DNA from 3 places in the Bacillus sp. FSL H8-0534 genome. Region 2 is predicted to be linked to each of the others. Evidence: a T-box and tRNA genes for the amino acid it is inferred to sense, from the RefSeq annotation. Region 2 holds a T-box; the other regions hold tRNA genes.
The links. A T-box is a leader RNA that pairs with one kind of tRNA and senses whether it is charged. The one in region 2 lies ahead of serS (serine--tRNA ligase), so its partner is inferred to be a tRNA-Ser.

Region 1 (2,237 bases), 230 kb from region 2:
CCGAAGCCGCCTTTGAATTTCGCACCATGCGGTGCAAAATGTTATCCGGTATTAGCCCCGGTTTCCCGGAGTTATCCCAGTCTTATGGGCAGGTTACCCACGTGTTACTCACCCGTCCGCCGCTAACTTCATAAGAGCAAGCTCTTAATCCATTCGCTCGACTTGCATGTATTAGGCACGCCGCCAGCGTTCATCCTGAGCCAGGATCAAACTCTCCAATAAAGTTAGTTTGTCTAGCATCTAAAATAAAAATTGACGTTTCACGTTGTTTGTTTCGTTCAGTTTTCAAAGAACTAAAAGCGGGTGAAGAGAATCGAACTCTCGACCAGAGCTTGGAAGGCTCTTGTTTTACCACTAAACTACACCCGCGTGGTCGGGAAGACAGGATTTGAACCTGCGACCCCCTGGTCCCAAACCAGGTGCTCTACCAAGCTGAGCCACTTCCCGTTATGGCGCGCCCGAGAGGACTCGAACCCCTAACCTTTTGATCCGTAGTCAAACGCTCTATCCAATTGAGCTACGGGCGCTTATTCATGATGTTTTGTCGTTGTTGTATTTCAGCGACTCAATTATCTTATCACACTGCATTTTCAAATGCAAGCACTTTTTTATTTTTCTTTGGTGCGGCCGAGAGGACTTGAACCTCCACGGGGTTTCCCCCACTAGGCCCTCAACCTAGCGCGTCTGCCATTCCGCCACGACCGCATATGCGGGTGAAGGGAGTCGAACCCCCACGCCAAAGGCGCCAGATCCTAAGTCTGGTGCGTCTGCCAATTCCGCCACACCCGCGGAAATAAAAAAGAATGAGCCATGAAGGACTCGAACCTTCGACCCTCTGATTAAAAGTCAGATGCTCTACCAACTGAGCTAATGGCTCGTAAATGGCTGGGCTAGCTGGATTCGAACCAGCGCATGACGGAGTCAAAGTCCGTTGCCTTACCGCTTGGCTATAGCCCATCAAAAAATATAATGTTTTTTGAGACGAAAATCATCATATCACAATAACCAATAAAAAACAACTGCTCAAAGGCAGAAGTTAAAATGGCGGTCCCGACCGGGGTCGAACCGGCGATCTCCTGCGTGACAGGCAGGCATGTTAACCACTACACCACGGGACCATTGGTTGCGGGGACAGGATTTGAACCTGCGACCTTCGGGTTATGAGCCCGACGAGCTACCGAACTGCTCCACCCCGCGACGATACTATTCATATGTTATATATGGTGGAGGATGACGGGATCGAACCGCCGACCCCCTGCTTGTAAGGCAGGTGCTCTCCCAGCTGAGCTAATCCTCCAAAAGTGGTGACCCGTACGGGATTCGAACCCGTGTTACCGCCGTGAAAGGGCGGTGTCTTAACCACTTGACCAACGGGCCAATATGAATGGCAGAGAAGAAGGGATTCGAACCCTCGCACCGCGTTAGCGATCTACTCCCTTAGCAGGGGAGCCCCTTGAGCCACTTGGGTACTTCTCTGTATGGCTCCGCAGGTAGGACTCGAACCTACGACCGATCGGTTAACAGCCGATAGCTCTACCACTGAGCTACTGCGGAATAAGAAAGACAAGTTATATCTTATAAAAGTTCATACTATAAGTCAAGTCGTTTATACAAATTCTTGTACAAACGTGACATGTTTATAATATACTGGATTGATTTTTAACTGTCAAGGTGTTTTTTATCTCTTTCAATCTACCTTTACACTTCCCGCAAACATATCTTTTTGTATTTATTTGACGCCTTCTTCTATATTGAAGAAAACATCTCATACATTCATACATATGAGTTTTAATCACCTTCTCTTCTTCGCTCATTCTCTTACAGAATCTAGGCGCACCAACCTTCTTCATTAACTGACGAAAATCTCGATCTCGATGTTGGTACCCTTTCCCCATAATATGCAAATGATAATGACACAACTCATGCTTAATAACGCCAATCAGTTCTTCTTCTCCATACACTTCATAATAACGATAGTTTAATTCTATATTATGACTTCGCAATAAATACCTCCCACCAGTTGTACGTAGTCGTTTATTGAACATTGCTTTATGTAAAAAAGCCCTACCGAAATATTGCAACGATATTTCTTCTACAAGTCTTTGAACTTCTTTTTCATTCATTTTCATTCCCCCAAAAACTAAAAATAAACTTACACTTTTCCTCTTTCTTATACATATATTAAATAGTACATATACCCATCCTCATTCAAAAGTGCAATTTCTATGAACTACCCT
Region 2 (2,237 bases):
ATATGCGTCAAGTAAACGCAGAAATCCATCAAGTTGTAAGCCTACGTGAAGACGAATTAATGACATATGCAAAAAATACTGGAGCTCCTTATGAAGTATTACTTGAAATCAAACGTCTTGGTCGCCTACCAGTTGTAAACTTTGCAGCAGGTGGTGTAGCAACGCCGGCAGATGCTGCATTAATGATGCAACTTGGTGCAGATGGTGTGTTCGTAGGATCTGGTATTTTCAAATCAGAAAACCCAGAAAAATTTGCACGTGCTATTGTTGAAGCAACGACACATTACGAAGATTATGAGCTAATTGCAAGCCTTTCTAAAGGATTAGGTACTGCAATGAAAGGTGTCGAAATTTCAACATTATTACCAGAACAACGCATGCAAGAACGCGGTTGGTAATTAAAGGAGATTTTCAAATGGTTAAAGTCGGTGTATTAGGTCTTCAAGGAGCTGTTCGCGAACATGTAAAGGCAGTTGAAGCAAGTGGTGCAGATGCTGTAATTGTAAAGCGTGTGGAGCAACTTGAAGAAATTGATGGTCTTATTTTGCCAGGCGGTGAAAGTACAACAATGCGCCGTCTTATTGATAAGTACGATTTTATGGGGGCACTTCGTGAATTTGCGAAATCTGGTAAACCAATGTTCGGTACGTGTGCAGGTATGATTTTACTTGCAAACAATCTTATTGGTTATGAAGAATCCCACATCGGTGCTATGGATATTACAGTTGAACGTAATGCGTTTGGACGCCAAAAGGATAGCTTCGAAGCTTCCCTTTCGATAAAAGGTGTAGGAGAAGACTTTATTGGTGTATTTATTCGTGCGCCATACGTTGTAAGTGTAGGGGATAACGTAGAAATTCTTTCTATGCACAATGACCGAATGGTAGCAGTAAGACAAGGACCATTTTTAGCAGCTTCTTTCCATCCGGAGTTAACGGATGACCATCGTGTTACAGCATATTTTGTACAGATGGTGAAAGAGGAGAAAATGAAAAAAGTTGTATAAGTAACTTGCAACTTGTGTAAGATTATAGTAAATTGATGGTAACAATTTTATAAAATAAACGTGTTGATAGGAAGTAGTAACAAATGTTGTTTCTTATAGAGAGTCGGTGGCTGGTGGAAACCGATAGAAACAGTTTGTGAATCCATCCTGGAATGAAATGTGGAATATCTTTATGATTAGTAAACATTTCCGGTGAAGAGTCGTTATTTCTACTTGAGAGGAAAGCAATATTGCTTTCAACTAGGGTGGCAACGCGGGTTAACTCCCGTCCCTTTTTACAGGGACGGGAGTTTTTGTGTTTTATAAAATAAAAGGAGGAATATATAATGCTTGATATTAAATTTTTACGTGCGAATTTTGAAGAAGTAAAAGCAAAGTTACAGCATAGAGGTGAAGATTTAACTGATTTCGGTCGTTTTGAAGAATTAGATACAAGAAGAAGAGAGCTACTTGTTCAAACAGAGGAATTGAAAAGTAAACGTAATGAAGTGTCTCAACAAATCTCTGTGTTAAAGCGCGAAAAGAAAGATGCAGAGGCATTAATTTTAGAGATGCGTGAAGTAGGGGAAAAGGTAAAGGATTTTGATAACGAACTTCGTATAGTTGAAGAAGATTTAGAGAGATTAATGCTTTCTATTCCAAATATCCCACATGAGTCTGCACCAATTGGCGAAACAGAAGATGATAACGTGGTAGCGCGTACTTGGGGAGAAGTAAAAGAATTTAACTTTGAACCAAAACCTCACTGGGATCTTGCAACTGATTTAGGAATTTTAGATTTTGAGCGTGCTGCTAAAGTAACGGGAAGCCGCTTTGTATTCTATAAAGGTGCAGGTGCAAGATTGGAACGTGCTTTAATTAGCTTTATGCTGGATCTTCATACTGATGAACATGGATATGAAGAAGTTTTACCTCCGTATATGGTAAACCGTGCAAGTATGACAGGAACGGGACAACTTCCAAAGTTTGAAGAAGATGCGTTCCGTATTGAGAGTGAAGATTATTTCTTAATTCCTACAGCTGAGGTTCCTGTAACAAACATGCACCGTGACGAAATCTTAAGTTCAGAGCAATTACCAATTCGTTATGCAGCATTTAGCTCTTGTTTCCGTTCTGAAGCAGGATCAGCTGGACGCGATACACGTGGTTTAATCCGTCAGCATCAATTTAATAAAGTTGAGCTTGTGAAATTTGTTAAACCAGAAGATTCTTATGAAGAATTAGAAAAATT
Region 3 (2,237 bases), 700 kb from region 2:
ATAATCGGAAATATAGCAGCACGTACTTTACCGCCTCCGTCAGTGACAAGTGTTGCATCTACTGTCAGTAAATTAATAAATCCCTCAAAATTTCCTGTTTCTGAGCCTTTGATAAAGGTATGTATCATCTTTTCTGTATGATCCAATTGTTGCGGATGTACGGGTACTTCATGCCTTATCTTCTCTTTACAACGACTAAAAATCTTTCGGCAATTTGCCTCTGATTTGTTTAAAAGCTCCGCTATTTCACGATACTCGTACTTAAACACTTCTCTTAAAACAAATATAGCTCTTTCAACAGGTGTTAACTTCTCTAACAGTACAAGAAATGCATAGGATACTCTTTCGGTTTGCAGTAGTGTTTCCATTGGATTTAATTTCTCCGTATCTATCTCTGGCTCAGGAAGCCATTCTCCTGTATACATTTCTCTCTGTTTCCGCGCAGACTGTAGTACATTCAAACAATGGTTTGTTGTCACCTTAATTAAATATGCTTTCATATTTCTAATTTGTTCTTGCTCCATATGCTGACTTTTAATGAGTATATCCTGTGCAACATCCTCTGCATCACTAACAGAGCCAAGCAGGCGGTATGCAACAGAGTAAACTAAGGATTGATACGTTCGATACAAAGTTTCAAAATCCATACTATCACTCCATTCTATAGCGTGTTCCAATATAAAAATATATGATTTGTTATAATTCTTTCTGTTACAAAAGGAACGATTCTTCATTTTATACAAACTCTTATATATTGCTGACATGATAATATTGGTTAATTTTTATTCATTGGTATAGATAACAATGCTTTATAGATTGTATCTTGAACAATATTTTCCGCTTCCACTGCATTTACACCGATTTTAAGAAGATATCTATAAATATTCTTAGACGTTTGTATAATTATTTCTTCAACTTTTTCATATGCCATTGCTCTCTCCTTTCTATTAGTTAGACGCCTCAAAAAGAAAAAAGTATACAAAAATTATCAATTTTAATAAAAAAAGCAGACTTTGATAAGTCTGCTTTTTCTTGAAGAAAATATCATTATAAACAAAAAGAGATAGCACATTATGCTATCTCTTTAAGTATGACCCGTACGGGATTCGAACCCGTGTTACCGCCGTGAAAGGGCGGTGTCTTAACCACTTGACCAACGGGCCAGTTTCTGGCAGAGAAGAAGGGATTCGAACCCTCGCACCGCGTTAGCGATCTACTCCCTTAGCAGGGGAGCCCCTTGAGCCACTTGGGTACTTCTCTATATAATATGGCTCCGCAGGTAGGACTCGAACCTACGACCGATCGGTTAACAGCCGATAGCTCTACCACTGAGCTACTGCGGAATAATGGTGGGCCTAAATGGACTCGAACCATCGACCTCACGCTTATCAGGCGTGCGCTCTAACCAGCTGAGCTATAGGCCCCCAATGGAAAAAGCGGGTGAAGAGAATCGAACTCTCGACCAGAGCTTGGAAGGCTCTTGTTTTACCACTAAACTACACCCGCATGAAACTAAAATGGTGAGCCATGAAGGACTCGAACCTTCGACCCTCTGATTAAAAGTCAGATGCTCTACCAACTGAGCTAATGGCTCATTTTGAAAGTGGTGCCGGCTAGAGGACTTGAACCCCCAACCTACTGATTACAAGTCAGTTGCTCTACCAATTGAGCTAAGCCGGCTTGCTATTTCAAAATGGTGGCTCGGGACGGAATCGAACCGCCGACACGAGGATTTTCAGTCCTCTGCTCTACCGACTGAGCTACCGAGCCTTTATGTAAAATGGCGGTCCCGACCGGGGTCGAACCGGCGATCTCCTGCGTGACAGGCAGGCATGTTAACCACTACACCACGGGACCATTGGTTGCGGGGACAGGATTTGAACCTGCGACCTTCGGGTTATGAGCCCGACGAGCTACCAGACTGCTCCACCCCGCGACGATACAATATTCTTTTAAAAAAATGGAGGAGGTAGAGGGATTCGAACCCCCGCGCGACTCTCGCCGCCTGTCGGTTTTCAAGACCGATCCCTTCAGCCAGACTTGGGTATACCTCCAGGGAATTTACTTTAAATGGTGGACCTTGTAGGACTCGAACCTACGACCGGACGGTTATGAGCCGTCTGCTCTAACCAGCTGAGCTAAAGGTCCCTTATGGTAGCGGCGGAGGGGATCGAACCCCCGACCTCACGGGTATGAACCGTACGCTCTAGCCAGCTGAGCTACACCGCCATAATAAA

Region 1: it has a tRNA-Ser gene. The T-box ahead of serS (serine--tRNA ligase) is inferred to sense a tRNA for this amino acid. The anticodon was not compared.
Region 3: it has a tRNA-Ser gene. The T-box ahead of serS (serine--tRNA ligase) is inferred to sense a tRNA for this amino acid. The anticodon was not compared.

Annotation. Positions count from the first base shown of each region.
Region 1 is NZ_JBBOUC010000001.1:2,871,118-2,873,354, forward strand. Features, by position in the region: rRNA gene MHH71_RS14560 (16S ribosomal RNA) at 1-222, opposite strand, end outside; tRNA gene MHH71_RS14565 (tRNA-Gly) at 299-369, opposite strand; tRNA gene MHH71_RS14570 (tRNA-Pro) at 371-447, opposite strand; tRNA gene MHH71_RS14575 (tRNA-Arg) at 451-527, opposite strand; tRNA gene MHH71_RS14580 (tRNA-Leu) at 620-705, opposite strand; tRNA gene MHH71_RS14585 (tRNA-Leu) at 709-789, opposite strand; tRNA gene MHH71_RS14590 (tRNA-Lys) at 805-877, opposite strand; tRNA gene MHH71_RS14595 (tRNA-Gln) at 883-957, opposite strand; tRNA gene MHH71_RS14600 (tRNA-Asp) at 1,043-1,118, opposite strand; tRNA gene MHH71_RS14605 (tRNA-Met) at 1,121-1,197, opposite strand; tRNA gene MHH71_RS14610 (tRNA-Val) at 1,222-1,297, opposite strand; tRNA gene MHH71_RS14615 (tRNA-Glu) at 1,303-1,377, opposite strand; tRNA gene MHH71_RS14620 (tRNA-Ser) at 1,386-1,476, opposite strand; tRNA gene MHH71_RS14625 (tRNA-Asn) at 1,480-1,554, opposite strand; gene MHH71_RS14630 (SprT family protein) at 1,638-2,123, opposite strand.
Region 2 is NZ_JBBOUC010000001.1:3,099,767-3,102,003, reverse strand. Features, by position in the region: gene pdxS (pyridoxal 5'-phosphate synthase lyase subunit PdxS) at 1-398, shown strand, start outside; gene pdxT (pyridoxal 5'-phosphate synthase glutaminase subunit PdxT) at 416-1,006, shown strand; T-box leader at 1,061-1,282, shown strand; gene serS (serine--tRNA ligase) at 1,333-2,237, shown strand, end outside.
Region 3 is NZ_JBBOUC010000001.1:3,795,415-3,797,651, reverse strand. Features, by position in the region: gene MHH71_RS19255 (RNA polymerase sigma-70 factor) at 1-647, opposite strand, end outside; gene MHH71_RS19250 (hypothetical protein) at 776-931, opposite strand; tRNA gene MHH71_RS19245 (tRNA-Glu) at 1,092-1,163, opposite strand; tRNA gene MHH71_RS19240 (tRNA-Ser) at 1,170-1,260, opposite strand; tRNA gene MHH71_RS19235 (tRNA-Asn) at 1,269-1,343, opposite strand; tRNA gene MHH71_RS19230 (tRNA-Ile) at 1,348-1,424, opposite strand; tRNA gene MHH71_RS19225 (tRNA-Gly) at 1,436-1,506, opposite strand; tRNA gene MHH71_RS19220 (tRNA-Lys) at 1,519-1,594, opposite strand; tRNA gene MHH71_RS19215 (tRNA-Thr) at 1,605-1,680, opposite strand; tRNA gene MHH71_RS19210 (tRNA-Phe) at 1,695-1,770, opposite strand; tRNA gene MHH71_RS19205 (tRNA-Asp) at 1,782-1,857, opposite strand; tRNA gene MHH71_RS19200 (tRNA-Met) at 1,860-1,936, opposite strand; tRNA gene MHH71_RS19195 (tRNA-Ser) at 1,962-2,054, opposite strand; tRNA gene MHH71_RS19190 (tRNA-Ile) at 2,072-2,148, opposite strand; tRNA gene MHH71_RS19185 (tRNA-Met) at 2,153-2,229, opposite strand.